Regions from separate parts of the Leifsonia sp. 2MCAF36 genome, predicted to be linked through region 1. Evidence: predicted binding sites of a transcription regulator. Region 1 holds the regulator's gene; the other holds the start of a gene.
What was found. The regulator HspR, encoded in region 1, represses chaperone genes until heat shock. The targets are predictions, from matches to a motif close to AAGTTGAGTCNNNNNGACTCAACTT.

Region 1 (7,247 bases):
CGAGTTCACCCGCGACAACAAGCCGCTCGGCACCTTCGAGCTGACCGGTATCGCCCCGGCCCCCCGCGGCATCCCGCAGATCGAGGTCACCTTCGACATCGACGCCAACGGCATCGTGCACGTGTCCGCCAAGGACAAGGGCACCGGCAAGGAGCAGTCGATGACGATCACCGGCGGGTCCAGCCTGCCGAAGGACGACATCGAGCGCATGGTGCGCGAGGCCGAGGAGCACGCGGCCGAGGACAAGAAGCGCCGTGAGTCCGCCGAGACCCGCAATCAGGCCGAGCAGCTCGTCTACTCGATCGAGAAGCTGATCAAGGACAACGAGGACAAGCTCCCGGAGGACGTCAAGAACGAGGTCCAGGGCGACGTGGACGGCGTCAAGGCCGCCCTCGCCGGTGACGACGACGACGCGGTGAAGACCGCTTTCGACAAGCTCAACGCGAGCCAGGGCAAGCTGGGCGAGGCGATCTACTCGTCAGCTCAGGCTCCCGAGGCGCCGTCCGAGCCTGCCGAGGGTCAGCAGGCGGGCGAGACGTCCTCCGACGACGAGGACGTCATCGACGCCGAGGTCGTCGACGACGAGGAGAAGAAGTAACGATGTCGGACCAGAACGGCGGCTCGGAGGAGCCGGAACGCGAGGAGCCGATCATCCACGACAAGCGGAAGATCGACCCTGAGACCGGGAAGGTCCGGCAGCCCGACGGCGGCAAGCAGGGCGACGACGGCGAGCACGACCTCTCCCACGAGGAACTCGTCGACGTCGGCCCGGCCGACGAGAAGGAGGAGGGCGACATCCTGAGCGATGACGACCTCGACATCCTGTCCGGCCAGACGACCGCAGAGGAACTCGCCGCCGAGCGCCTCGCCGACCTCCAGCGGGTGACCGCGGAGTACGCGAACTACCGCAAGCGCACGGAGGCCAACCGCGAGATCGAGCGCGAGCGGGCAGTGGGGGATGCCGTCAAGGGCCTCATCCCCGTGCTCGACGACCTCGAGCGGGCGGAGAAGCACGGCGACCTGGGCGAGGGCAGCGCGTTCTCGACCATCGCCGCGAAACTCCGCACGGCGGTCGAGCGTCTCGGCCTCGTCCCCTACGGCGAGAAGGGCGAGCCCTTCGACCCGCAGATCCATGAGGCGATCTTCCAGCAGCCCACACCGGGCGTGACGGCGGACACCGTCGCCGAGGTCGTGGAGACCGGCTACCGGCTGGGCTCCACCACTGTGCGGGTGGCGAAGGTCGTCGTCGCGGTGCCGGCCTGACCCGGCAGCAGCGCACGGCGGAGCGGCGGGACATCGGTCCCGCCGCTCCGGTCGCGGTGCACGTGCAAAACATGCAGACTTCATCCACCACCGTCAACGACGTGAGAGGAGGCGCCCGTGGCTAGCCAGGACTGGTTCGACAAGGACTTCTACAAGGTGCTCGGCGTCTCCAAGGACGTCAGCGAGGCCGACCTCAAGAAGACGTACCGCAAGCTTGCGCGCAAGTACCACCCCGACTCGAACCCGGGCGACGCCGCCGCAGAGGCGAAGTTCAAGGAGATCAGCGAGGCCTACTCGGTGCTCAATGACCCCGAGGAGCGCAAGGAGTACGACCAGATCCGCGCGATGGGGACCGGCGCACGGTTCACCGCGCCCGGCTCGGGCGGTCAGGGCGGTTTCGACGACGTCTTCGGCGGGATGTTCGGCCAGGGCGGCCAGCAGCAGAGTCAGTACTTCACTAACGGAGGGGCCTTCCAGCAGGGAGGCGGCGGCTTCGACGACGTCTTCGGCGGACTCTTCGGCAATGGCCGGTTCGGCACCACGACGGGAGGCTACCGCGGCTACGGCGGACCGACCCGCGGTCGTGACGTGACCGCCCACACCACCATCGACTTCGTGACCGCCACTCGCGGTGAGACCATCACGCTGCAGGCGGCCGACGGCAAACCGATCAAGGTGAAGATCCCCGCAGGGGTCGCCGACGGCCAGAAGATCAAGCTGCGCGGCAAGGGCCAGCCGAGTCCCGACGGCGGCGAAGCCGGCGACATCGTCCTCACCGTGGCCGTGCGCAAGCACCCCGTGTTCGAGCGGGACGGCCTGAACCTGCGCGTCAACGTGCCGGTGACCTTTGCGGAGGCAGCGCTCGGCGCGACCATCGAGGTGCCCACGCTCGGCGGCGACCCGGTCAAGCTGCGCGTCGCCCCCGGCACCCCGAGCGGACGCGTGCTGCGCGTGAAGGGTCGCGGCGTCGAGACCGGCAAAGGCACCGGCGACCTGCTCGCGGTCGTCCAGGTGGCGGTCCCGTCGCACCTCTCCGCCGAGGCGAAGGATGCGCTGGAGGCGTTCGCCGCCAAGCTGCCCGACGAGAACCCGCGGGACGACATCCTGGCCAAGGCCCGGAGCTGACGATGGACGAGAACAGCCAGGTCTTCGTGATCTCGATCGCGGCGGAGCTCGCGGGCATGCACCCGCAGACGCTCCGCCAGTACGACCGGCTCGGACTCGTCAGCCCCAACCGAACCGCCGGCAAGTCACGCCGCTACTCGATGCGCGACGTCGCCAAGCTTCAGGAGATCGCCCGCCTCGGTTCCGAGGGCGTGAGCCTGGAGGGCATCCGCCGCATCCTGGAACTCGAAGACCAGGTGGGCGAGCTCCGCGGCCGGGTGCGCGAGCTGGAGTCGGCGCTCGCCGACGAACTCCTCAACAGGCCGGGCCGCCGCGTCTTCGCGGCCGGCTCGGAGGGCGAGGTCGTCTCGATGCGTGCGGGCACCCGCATCCGCCGCAGCAACCAGCTCGTCGTCTGGCGCCCGCTCGAGCGCTGACCGCGCCGCGGCCCGCGTCCCCGCGTCCCGCGCGCCGCGCTCCGCGCGTCCCGCGCTCGGTCACCTCGCGCGGCGCCGGGGGTCCTGCATCCCTCCGATTGCGACATCATGTCACCACTCGTCGCGAATAGGAGCGCCTACTCACGACTAGAACCACGAAGTGCTCGCAGTCGCGCACCGACACGGCGTGTCGGCGACGACTACGAGCACCTCGCCGTCCCGCATCCCTCCGATTGCGACATCATGTCACCACCCGTCGCGAATAGGAGCGCCCACTCACGACTCGACGACGCGAAGTGCTCGCAGTTGCGCACCGACACGGCATGTCGTCCACGACTACGAGCACCTCGCGAGGGATGCGACCCTCGCGACGGGGTCGCGGTGGGTCAGCGCTCCGACGGGAGCGATTTCGTCCCCTCGATCCGGACCGCCTGCGGGGCCCGCGGGTCGAGGCCGAGCTGGCTGAGGATGGTCGGCGCGATCTGCGTCGTCTCGACCGGTGCGCCGATCCGCTTCGCGCGGCGCGCATCCGGCGTCGCGACGACGATCGGCACATCACGGTCGTCCGCCGAGGCGCCACCGTGCTCGGCGATCTTCGACGTCCCGCCGGTGTACACCACGCCGGTCTGTGCGATGCCCAGGATGTCCGGGATGCGCGAGTCCGACGCCGACGTCCCGAAGTACTTCGCGACCGCGGCCCCCGCGTAGATGTCGGTCAAGCCGGAGGACCCGACGGTGATCGGAGCCGTGCTGTAGGTCGTGCCGGATCCGGTGTGCGTCGCCAGGTAGTTCTTGGCGAAGTCCGCGGCCGCCTGCGTGTGCTGGCTCAGCCACAGCTGCATGATGTCGTCATCGGTCGAGAAGGCGACGAGCGCGCCGGAACCCGGATGGGCGGCCGTCCACGCTGCGTTCAGGCCGTCGATGATCGGGCCGTCGTCGATGCGCTTCAGCGCGGCGGGGTCGGTGGGCGACTGTCCGTGCTTCGCCGACAGGATGATCGTCGTGTCCCGGTCGTGTCCGGTCTTCTTCAGCTCGGCAGTGAACTTCGCGAGCGAGGTGTCGACGAAGCCGAGGGCCTTGGCCAGCAGCGGGCCGGGCGTCTTCCCATCGGCGAGGTACCCGCCGGTCAGGCCGTCGGACGTCGGGAGCTTCTGCGCGGTCGACACCGACTGGAAGTTCATCCCGAAGATCGCCGGAACCGGCTCAGCGTTCGCGCCGGAGTGGTCCTTGCCGTCGATCTCGTTGAGCACCGCCGTGACCTTGTAGCCGTCGTACTGCTGCGTTGCGGCGTTGTCCTTGGTCCAGTCCCCGCTGAACTGCGCACCGGCGATGCTGTTGATCTCGGGCGTGAAGAGGTCGTCGATGCCAGCGCCCGACGGGCCGTTCAGGATCTCGTAGGCCGGGTGCTTGTCGCTCCACGCCGTCCGCATGCCGGCCTGCTTGGCGACCTCGAACACCGTGTTCACCTTCAGATACTGGTGCGGGTACACCGGCTTGCAGGTGGCGGGATCGACCGGCAGGGCCGCCGGGTTCAGGAGGCTCGCGGGCGCGCCGGTCATCGAGAGGATGCTCGATGGGAGGCCCGAGAGCCCCTGGCCGGCGTCGATGCTGTCCTGGTTCTTGTCGGCTGCCTCGGTGAAGGCCACCTCGGCGCCGGGCTTCGCGGCCGCGCAGTCGGTGGTACCCGCGGGGAGCAGCGCCCGGTTGTAGGTGTCGTCGTAGTAGACGCCGGTCGTGCCGGGGTTGCCTCCGGTGACCTGAGCGACCATCCCCGGGAACGAGTCGGAGGGGACGGGCGTGACGGCGTTGGTGTAGTCCGTCCCGCGGTTCGCCAGGGCCGCCATCGCCGACTTCGGGTTGGCGCGGACGTACGCGTCCACGTCCTTCTGGTGCAGACCGTCGACCGAGAGGAGGAGGACGTGCTTGGCCGTCGCGCCGTGCCCGCCCTCCCTGTCGCCTTCGTCGGCGAGGGAGGGTGCGGCGACGACGCCGGCGAGGAGGGCGCCGCCGGCGAGCGCGGCGCCGACGACGAGGACGCGGGAACCGGCCGTCCGTCTGGTGGAGAGCATCAGCATTCCTTTCGAGGGGGTCCACCCCCGACCGGGGGTGCGTCAACCCGGCTCGATCCTGATGGCCCTGCGCTGCCACCGCGATGCGCGCGCCGAACTGCTCGACCAAGGTTCACGCGGCATTCACCGCGCGGGGGACAGCTCCAAGCCGGCTCTCAGCCAGCGAGGTCCGATGCTGTGGGCGCGTTCAGGTGCGCCCGCTCAGCGACGACGCTCAGCGACGACGCTCAGCGACGACGCTCAGCGACGACGCTCAGCGACGACGCTCAGCGACGACGCTCAGCGACGACGCTCAGCGACGATGCCCATCCACGACGCTCAGAGCGACGAGACGCCCTGGCCGACGTAGAGCGTGTTCTGGATGCTGTGCGCCTCGCCCTCCGCGATCTCGCGGTCGATGCCCGCGCGGACGTCGCGCATCAGCTTGTGCAGCTCGGCGTGCTTCCCCGGCAGCCGCGCGTGGCGGGTGCTCTCCCAGAGGTTCGACACCGGCAGCGTCTCGCCGGCCTCGACCGCCAGCGTCCACTCCTCCGTCGTCGCCACCGCGGCGAACTCCGACTGCATGGTGACGAGCACGCTGCGGTGGAGCGCGTCCGCCGAGATCGCGCCGGCCTCGTTGACGAGGTCGAGCGTCCCGGTCGCGTCGGAGAGGAACTCGACCGTGAACCCGAGCTCGGCCGCATCCCGTGCCGTCCCCGCGCAGCAGTGCTGCGTCATGTACCCGGCGATCGTGACCGTGTCCACACCCTCGTCCCGCAGCCACGACTCGAGGTTCGTGCCCGGGAAGGCCGAGACGCTCCCCTTGGTCACAACGTGCGCGGGCGTCCGGTCGGCGATCGACGGGTGCAGCGCCGCACCCTCCGAGCCGCGCGCGAAGACGGGTGCGCCCTCCTCTTCGATGTGCTGCACCACGACGACCGGGACTTCGTGGTCGTCGGCCGCATCCCATGCCACCTCGATGTTCGGGATGGAGGTCGTCAGGTCCGGGAAGCAGATCTGCAGGTTGCCGGTGACGTACTCGTTCTGCAGGTCGATCACGATCAGCGCGCGCTTCATGCGTGCACTCTAGCGCCCGCGGCACGGCCGCTGGTCTAGGCTCTATCTCGGTCGGACCGCCCACAAGGCGAACCGCCCGTCCTGCGATGAAGCACACCGACTCCCACGAGGAAGCGACGATGAGAGCCCTGTTCAAGAGCGAGGCCGCACCGGGTCTCGAACTGGTCGACGTCCCAGAGCCCGAGATGGGCCCAGAGGATGTCCGGATCCGCGTTCTGCGCACCGGCATCTGCGGCACCGACCTGCACATCCTGCGCTGGGATGACTGGGCGGCGTCGGCCGTGAAGGCCCCGCTCGTCCCCGGCCATGAGTTCTTCGGCGAGGTCGTCGAGGTCGGGCCGCTGGTTCACGACGTCGAGGTCGGCGACCTGGTCTCGGGCGAGGGGCACATCGTCTGCGGCACCTGCCGCAACTGCCGCGCGGGCCGCCGCCAGATGTGCATCCGCACCCGGGGTGTCGGCGTGCAGCGCGACGGCGCGTTCGCCGAGCAGCTCGTCCTTCCGGCCACGAACGTCTGGGTCCATCACAGCGCGATCGAGCCGGAGGTCGGCGCGCTGTTCGACCCGCTCGGCAACGCCGTCCACACCGCCCTCGCTTTTCCCGTCGTCGGTGAGGATGTGCTGGTCACCGGATGCGGCCCGATCGGCCTGATGGCGATCGCCGTCGCCCGTCACGTCGGCGCGCGCTTCATCGTTGGCACCGACGTGAGCGCGCAGCGCCTGGAGCTGGCGAAGGGGATGGGCGCCGACTTCACCGTCGACGTCTCGCAGCACGACATCCACGAGGCGCAGAGGGCACTCGGGATGCGCGAGGGCTTCGACGTCGGCTTCGAGATGAGCGGCGCACCGACGGCGCTGCCGTCGATGATCGAGAACATGAACCACGGCGGCCGCATCGCGATGCTCGGCCTTCCGTCGCAGCCCATCGCCGTGGACTGGGGCATCGTCGTCACGCACATGCTGACGCTGAAAGGCATCTACGGCCGGGAGATGTTCGAGACGTGGAACGCCATGGGCGCGATGCTGCAGACCTCGGCCACCCTGCACGACGCGATCGCGTCGATCGTGTCCGACCGCTTCCCCGCGCGCGACTGGGAGAGAGGCTTCGCGGCCGCGGCCGCTGCGGGCGGGGGCAAGGTCATCCTCGATTGGACGGAGGTCTGAACGTGTACGGGAGTTTCCGCGAACACATCGCCACGCAGCTGCAGGAGATCGACGAGGCCGGGCTCACCAAGCGGGAACGCAGCATCCACGGCCCGCAGTCGGCGCTGATCACCGCAGACGGGCAGCAGGTGCTGAACTTCTGCGCCAACAACTAC
Region 2 (7,247 bases), on a different contig from region 1:
ACGAGCACCGGCACCCGGCGCCCCTGCGCTTGGGGCGGGATGGGACGGATGCAGTCGTCGAGGCGAACGAACTCCGCTGCACGCACATCGACGCGTTCCGCTTCTTCACCCCGGATGCGGTCCCCCGCAATCACTTCCGACCGACCCGCGCGACACAGCCGGAGCTGGAGCAGCCGGGTTGCCTGCACGCCGGGATGGACGTCTACAAGTGGGCCATGAAGCTCGGCCCGCTGGTCCCTGGAGAGCTGCTGCTCGACGCCTTCGAGCTGGCCCGCGACATCCGGCTGCTCGACATGCAGGCGTCGCCCTACGACCTGCGGCAGTGGGGCGCCGAGCCCGTCGCCATCGAGACCGCGGAAGGGAAGGCCGAGTATGTGCGCCTGCAGCGCGCATTCGCAGAGCGGTCCAACGCGCTGCGCGGGCGCATCCTCGCCACGTGGCTCGGGCAGGACGACGGCAGTCCCGTCACCGCAGACGCCTGAGCGACGGGGTCACCGGCCACGGGCTCGCCGGCGCGAGCAGGTCAGCACGTCAGCCGGTCGACGTCGGTGACGGCGTCGAGGTGCCCGGCGCAGGGGTGGGGCGCGGCGTTCCGGTCGACTTCTGCCCGTTGCTCACCGTGAGGGTGACCGAGTCGCCGTCCTCCACTGTCGCCCCGGCGGGCGGGTCGCTGGCGGCCACCGTGCCGGCGGGCTGGGCGCTGTCCACCGGGGTCGGGTCGACCGTCACGTCCAGGCCGAGTCCGTCCAACAGTTTCTGCGCCACGTCCGGTGCCTTTCCGGCGAGGTCGGGCATGGTGATCTCGTTCCCATAGAGCACCGCCTGTGTCGGCTTGGTGAAGTCGTCGCCGCCGTACGCGACGTTCATCGCCTTCAGGATCGGCTTGGCGATCGAGAACTTCACGTTGCCGCCGCCGATCCCCTTGAAGCTCAGCGACCGCAGCGGTGTGGATCCGGAGACGTTGCCCACCCAGGTCGCCGTCGCCACCTTGGTGGTGGACGTGATCAGCCAGTTCTCCAGGGAGTCGTCCGTCGTCCCCGTCTTGGCCATGATCGGGACGTCGTCGTACGGGTTGGCGCTCGCGGCCGTCCCGCCGCCCTTCATGACACCCTGCAGCGCGTAGGTCACCCCGGCCGCGATCTCGGGCTTGAGCCCCTGCGTGCAGGTCGACTTGCCGACCTTGTGGTCGGTGCCGTCGGCGTTCACGACCCGGTCGATCGCGATGGGCGTGCACACGATGCCGTTGTTGGCGATGCCCGCGTAGGCCGTGGCCATCGTCAGCGGCGAGATGTAGTTCGTGCCGAGGATCATCGACGGCGTCTGGACCCAGGGGTTGCTCTTCGACGCGGGATGCACGCCCAGGCCTTTGGCCGCGTCCAGGATCGAGCACAGGTCGACCTTCGTGCCCATCTCGGCGAACGCGGTGTTCACCGACTGCGCGGTCGCAGACATGACCGAGAGGCGGCTCGCCGAGCCCTCGTCGTTGGTGACCGGCCACGGCGGGCCGTTGATGTCGGCGCAGGTGTTGGTGAAGTCGGAGGTCGGGAAGAGGTGCTGGGAGGCATTCACCGTCTCGTACAGGCTGTGCCCGGCCTCCAGCCACGCGGCGAGGTCGAACGCCTTGAATGTCGAACCCGTCTGGAAGCCCTGCGAGCCGCCGTAGTCCTCGTCGGTGTTGTAGTTCACCGCGGTCGTGCCGTCGACCGGTGTGTCCGTGTTGTTGAAGGCCCGGTTCTGCACCATCGTGACGACGCGTCCGGTCCCCAACTCGAGCGCGACGTTGGAGGCGCCGAGGTCGATACCGGGACGCGAGCCCGGGATGTATTTGCTGAGCGACGCCTGAGCCACCTGCTGCAGGTCGAGGTTCAGTGTGGTGTAGATCTTGAGGCCGCCCCGGTTGAGCGTCTGCAGGCGGGCGTCCGAGGTGGAGCCGTACGCCGGGTCGGTGAGGATCACATCCCGGACGTAGTCGCAGAAGAACGCGGCGTTGAACTGCTGCGCCGCCGCGCATCCCTGCGTCGTCGGGGTGATCGTCGGCGTGATCGGCGTCGCCTTCGCCGCGTCCCGCTGCTGCTTCGTGATCGTGTGCGTGATGTACATGCGGTCGAGCACGTAGTCGCGGCGTTCCTTGGTCAGCTTGTAGCCGTTGGCCGCACCGTTCGCCTTGTTGTTGGGCTGGTCGATGCGCAGGTTGGCCGGGTTGTTGAGGATCGCGGCCAGCGTCGCCGCCTGGGCCAGGTCGAGCTTCGCGGCGGTCGAGTTGAAGTAGTACTGCGCGGCGGCCTGCACTCCGTACACCTGGCCGCCGAACCCGACCACGTTGAGGTAGCCGGTGAGGATGTCCTTCTTGCTGTAGGTCTTCTCCACCTGCACCGCGTAGCGCATCTCCTGCACCTTGCGCTGGAGGGTCACCCCCGCGGCGTCGGCGTAGCAGGCGTCCACCTTCTTCTGGCTGGTGAGGGCCTCGCACTTCTCGACCTCGACGTTCTTCACGTACTGCTGGGTGATCGACGAGCCGCCCTGCACGTTTCCGCCCGCGACAGTCGAGACCGCACCGCGGAGGGTTCCCCAGATGTCGACCGCGCCCTCTGTGTAGAACCGCGGGTCCTCCGCCGAGACGGTCGCGTCTTTCACCGTCTGGGCGATCTGACCCCAGGACACGTCCTGCCGGTTCTGTGCGAAGAACTTCGCGATCGGCACATCCTGGCCGCCCTGCTTGGCGTAGACGGTCGAATTCTGGGCGAACTGCTGGATGTGCAGGTCTGCGGGAAGCGCGTTGAAGCTGCTCGCACCGGCGGCAGCGGTCACGCCGGCGCCGAGGAACGCGGGCAGCGCCAGCAGCGAGCTGAGCACCGCGGCGACCAGGGCCAGGCCGAGGAACTGGGCGATCAGCCCGCCGCGCGTGCGCGCGGGCTTCAGCTCGAAGCGCTTGACCGGCTCCAGCCGCTCATCGAGGGCGGCCAGGCGTGACGGAAGGCGGAGTCGTTCGGGGGCAGACACGCCTTCCAGGCAACCAGTCCTTTCTGGGCGAGTCCAGGGGGTTGCGTGTGCGTCGGTTTGGAGTCGTTCAGGATGCGCACACGCGAGGGCGCCGCGCGCCGGGCCGGCTTCGCCCGATCTGGTGGACGCAACACGCCGTTATCGCGTAGCCGAAACGGCGTGTTGCGTCCACCAGATGCCGGGATGCGCGAAGGCGCCGGCCCTGGGACGGGCCGGCGCCGTGGCGGGTGGTGCGGGGGCGGTTACGCCGCGACGGGGAGGGACGCTGCGGCGGTGACGCGCAGGTCGCCGGCCTCGGCGTCCACGGTCACGCGGCCGCCCTCGCCCAGCTCGCCGCTGACCATCAGTTCGGCGATGCGGTCGTCGACCTCGCGCTGGATGACGCGACGGAGCGGACGGGCCCCGTACTCCGGCTCGTAGCCGGCGTCCGCGATCCACGCGACCGCCGCATCCGTCGCCTTGAAGGCGATGTCGCGGGCGGCCAGGCGGGAGGCGGTCGCGTTCAGCAGCAGACGGACGATGTCGCGCAGCTGCTCGGCGTCCAGCTTCCGGAACAGGACGATCTCGTCGATCCGGTTCAGGAACTCCGGACGCATGGCCTCACGGAGCTTGCCCATCACGCGGTCGCGGATGTCCTTCTCCGAGGCGAAACCGTCCGACCCGGCCGGGATGAAGCCGAGAGCTCCGCTGCGGCTGGCCAGGAACTCCGAACCGAGGTTCGACGTCATGATGACCACCGTGTTGCGGAAGTCGACCGTGCGGCCCTGACCGTCGGTCAGGCGGCCGTCGTCCAGCACCTGCAGCAGCAGGTTGAACACGTCCGGGTGCGCCTTCTCGATCTCGTCGAAGAGCACCACCGAGTACGGGTTGCGGCGCACGCGCTCGGTCAGCTGGCCGGCCTCGTCGTAGCCGACGTATCCGGGAGGGGCGCCGACCAGCCGGGCGACCGTGTGGCGCTCGCCGAACTCGCTCATGTCGAACCGCAGCATCGCCTTCTCCGAGCCGAACAGCGACGCCGCGAGCGACTTCGCCAGCTCGGTCTTGCCGACACCGGTGGGGCCGAGGAAGAGGAAGCTGCCGACCGGACGGCCCTCGTCGCCGAGGCCGGTGCGGTTGCGCCGGACAGCCTTCGCGACCGAGACGACTGCGTCGTGCTGGCCGATCACCCGTTCGTGCAGCTCCGACTCGAGGCGCGCCAGGCGCTCACGGTCGGCCTCGCCGACGCGGGACACCGGGATGCCGGTCGAGCGCGACACGATCGCAGCGATCTCCGGCTCGCCGACCACCGCATCCACCCGGGGAGCCGACGCCAGCTCGTCCAGCGAGTGCTGAACGGACTCGATCTCGTCGCGCAGCCGCGACGCCTCCTCGTAGTGCTCGGCGGTGACCGCGGAGTTCTTCTCGGACTCCAGCGTGGCCAGCCGCTCCATCAGGGCGGAGGTGTCGACGCGCTTGCCCAGCGAGAGGCGCAGGCGCGCGCCGGCCTGGTCGATCAGGTCGATGGCCTTGTCGGGAAGGAACCGGTCGGAGACGTAGCGGTCGGACAGCTCCACGGCGGCGCGGATGGCGTCGGCCGTGTAGCGCACGCCGTGGTGCTCCTCGTAGGCGGCGCGGAGGCCGTCCAGGATGAGCACTGCGTCCTCCACGGACGGCTCGCCGACGGTCACCGGCTGGAAGCGGCGCTCCAGCGCCGGGTCCTTCTCGATGCGGCGGTACTCCTTCAGCGTGGTCGCACCGATCAGGTGCAGGTCGCCGCGTGCCAGACGCGGCTTGAGGATGTTGCCGGCGTCCATGCCGCCGGACTCGCCGGAGCCTCCGGCACCCACCACGGTGTGCAACTCGTCGATGAACACGATCAGCTCGTCGGTTCCCGCGCTGATCTCGTCCATCAGGGTGGTGAGGCGCTCCTCGAAGTCGCCGCGGTAGCGGGTACCCGCGACCATCGCGGCCAGGTCGAGCGAGACGACCCGCTTCTCCTGCAGCTGCTCCGGCACGTCTCCCGCGACGATGGCGCGGGCCAGGCCCTCGACGATCGCCGTCTTGCCGACGCCGGCCTCGCCGACCAGCACCGGGTTGTTCTTGGTGCGGCGAGAGAGGATCTCGACCGCCTGCTCGATCTCGTCCAGCCGGCCGATGACCGGGTCGAGCTTGCCGTCGCGTGCGAGCGCGGTCAGGTCGGTGCCGAACTGGTCCAGCATGGGGGTCTGCGAGGCCTCCTGGGAGGTGGCACGGTCGCCCGCGCCGCTCGCATCCACCGTCGCACGGTCGCCCATGGACTCGGTCAGCGCCTCCGGGGTCACACCGGCGGCCTGCAGCACCCGGCCGGCCGGGGCGTCACGACCGATGACGAGCGCGAAGAAGACGTGCTCGGGGTCGATGTACGTGGAGCCGGACGCCTGGGCGACCTGGTACGCGTGGAAGAGTGCGCGCTGCAGCGCACCGGTGATGGAGGCGCCGTCCGCACGGATGACGTCGCTGGAGGCGGGTAGGCGCGACTCGGCGGCCTGCGCGACGCGCGATGGGTCGACGCCGATGCGGCGCATGGCGTCGGCGGCCGGCTCCTGCTCGGCCATCACGCGGAGGACGTGCAGAGCGTCCAGCTCGTTATGGCCGTGCTCCAGCGCGAAGCGCCCCGCCTCGGCGAGGATCTCCTGGGTGCGCCGGCTGAGGAAGCGGCTGATGTCGATCGAGCGTGCGTTGCGCGCACGCTCACCCGCGAGGTACCGCGCAAGGAACTCGTCGAACGAGTTGTTGCCGTCACCGTCGGGAGTGAAGTTCTCAGGCACGTGTTCTCCTGTTTCTGAAAGTTGAGCCTTGTGCACTCAAGTCCAACGCAGGAGGGGGGCCTTTATTCCTGGCTCTCGGGCGACGATTTTCGGCGGATCTTGCCGGTGGCTGCTAACGGCGGAGAAGGACCTCGAAATCTCCGACGCACCGCGGTGAGAAGGAGATTCGACGGCTCAGGCCGCCGAATCTCCTTCTTTGGCCGGCGGATCTCCGACGGAAGGGCCCCTCAGGACGTCACTCGCCCGCGTGAAGAGCGTCGAGCGCCGCGACGTCCTCGGCCGACAGCTCGAAGTCGACGTCGGCGTTCTCGACGATGCGGCTCGGGGTCGTCGACTTCGGCAGGGGCAGGATGTCCTTCTGCAGCAGGTAGCGGATGCTCACCTGTGCCACCGACTTCCCGTACTTCTCCGCGATGTCTGCGATGTCCGCGTTGTCGAGCAGGCGCCCGGTCGCCAGCGGCGAGTAGCCCTCGACGAGGATGTCGTGCTCCTGGCAGTAGGCCGTGGTCTCCGGCTGCGTGTTCCCCACGAACCACCGGATCTGGTCGGCGTGCGGGACAACCTCCGTCGCGTCGATCAGCGAATCCAGGTCGGCGACCGTGAAGTTGCTGACGCCGATCGATCGGGTCCGTCCCTCCTCATAGACCTCCTCGAACACCTTCCAGACCTCGATGTTGCCTGCGCGATGGTCGCTGCCGATCGCGTTCCACGGCCACGGCGCGTGGATGAGGTACAGGTCGATCGCGCCCAAATCGAGCAGCTCCGTCGACCGGTCGAACGCGTGACGCGCGCCCTCCGCATCCTTCACCTCGGCGGGGCACTTGGTGGTGATGAAGATCTCGTCGCGCGGGATGCCGCTGTCGCGCACCGCGCGTCCCACGCTCGCCTCGTTGCCGTACGCGCGAGCCGTGTCGATGTGCCGGTAGCCGGCGTCCAGAGCGGTGCGGACCGAGTCGTAGGTCTCCGGGCCGTCGGGGATCTGCCAGGTGCCGAACCCGATCTTGGGGATGGTGACGCCGTTGGAGAGCGTGAACGTGTCGGTCAGTGCGGGCATGCGTGATTCCTCTCAGAAGGATGCGGTGCGGCACATGGTAGCCCCGCCCCACGGATCAGTTCAGCGGCTCCAGGCTCCCGTTGCGCAGGTGCTCGTAGACGACGGACGTCCGGACGTCGGCGATCTCCCGGCGCTGGGTGAGCCGGTCGATCACGAAGGCGTACAGGCTCTCGTTGTCGGCGACCGCGACGTGGACGATGAAGTCCTCGTTCCCGCTCGTGACGAACACGCCGAGCGTCTCGGGCAGCGCCGCCACCCAGTCCCGGAATCCCTCGATCACCGGACGCGACGGCGGCCGGATGCGCACGGCGATGAGCGCCTGAACCGGGCGGCCGATCGCCGCCAGGTCCACGTCGAGCACGGCGCCGCGGATGATTCCGCGTCGCCGCAGCGCCCTGGTGCGCTCC

Region 2: a site for HspR is predicted at 5,805-5,829, ahead of AB4079_RS18195 (ATP-dependent Clp protease ATP-binding subunit). Genes of this name have one in related genera too.

The regions. Positions count from the first base shown of each region.
Region 1 is NZ_JBFRGV010000007.1:150,327-157,573, forward strand. It holds gene dnaK (molecular chaperone DnaK) at 1-598, shown strand, start outside; gene AB4079_RS12840 (nucleotide exchange factor GrpE) at 601-1,263, shown strand; gene AB4079_RS12845 (DnaJ C-terminal domain-containing protein) at 1,381-2,388, shown strand; gene AB4079_RS12850 (heat shock protein transcriptional repressor HspR) at 2,391-2,804, shown strand; gene AB4079_RS12855 (alkaline phosphatase family protein) at 3,191-4,873, opposite strand; gene AB4079_RS12860 (cysteine hydrolase family protein) at 5,192-5,929, opposite strand; gene tdh (L-threonine 3-dehydrogenase) at 6,049-7,092, shown strand; gene AB4079_RS12870 (glycine C-acetyltransferase) at 7,095-7,247, shown strand, end outside.
Region 2 is NZ_JBFRGV010000014.1:40,224-47,470, reverse strand. It holds gene AB4079_RS18205 (3-methyladenine DNA glycosylase) at 1-482, shown strand, start outside; gene AB4079_RS18200 (penicillin-binding protein) at 532-3,000, opposite strand; gene AB4079_RS18195 (ATP-dependent Clp protease ATP-binding subunit) at 3,243-5,786, opposite strand; gene AB4079_RS18190 (aldo/keto reductase) at 6,022-6,840, opposite strand; gene AB4079_RS18185 (Lrp/AsnC family transcriptional regulator) at 6,896-7,247, opposite strand, start outside.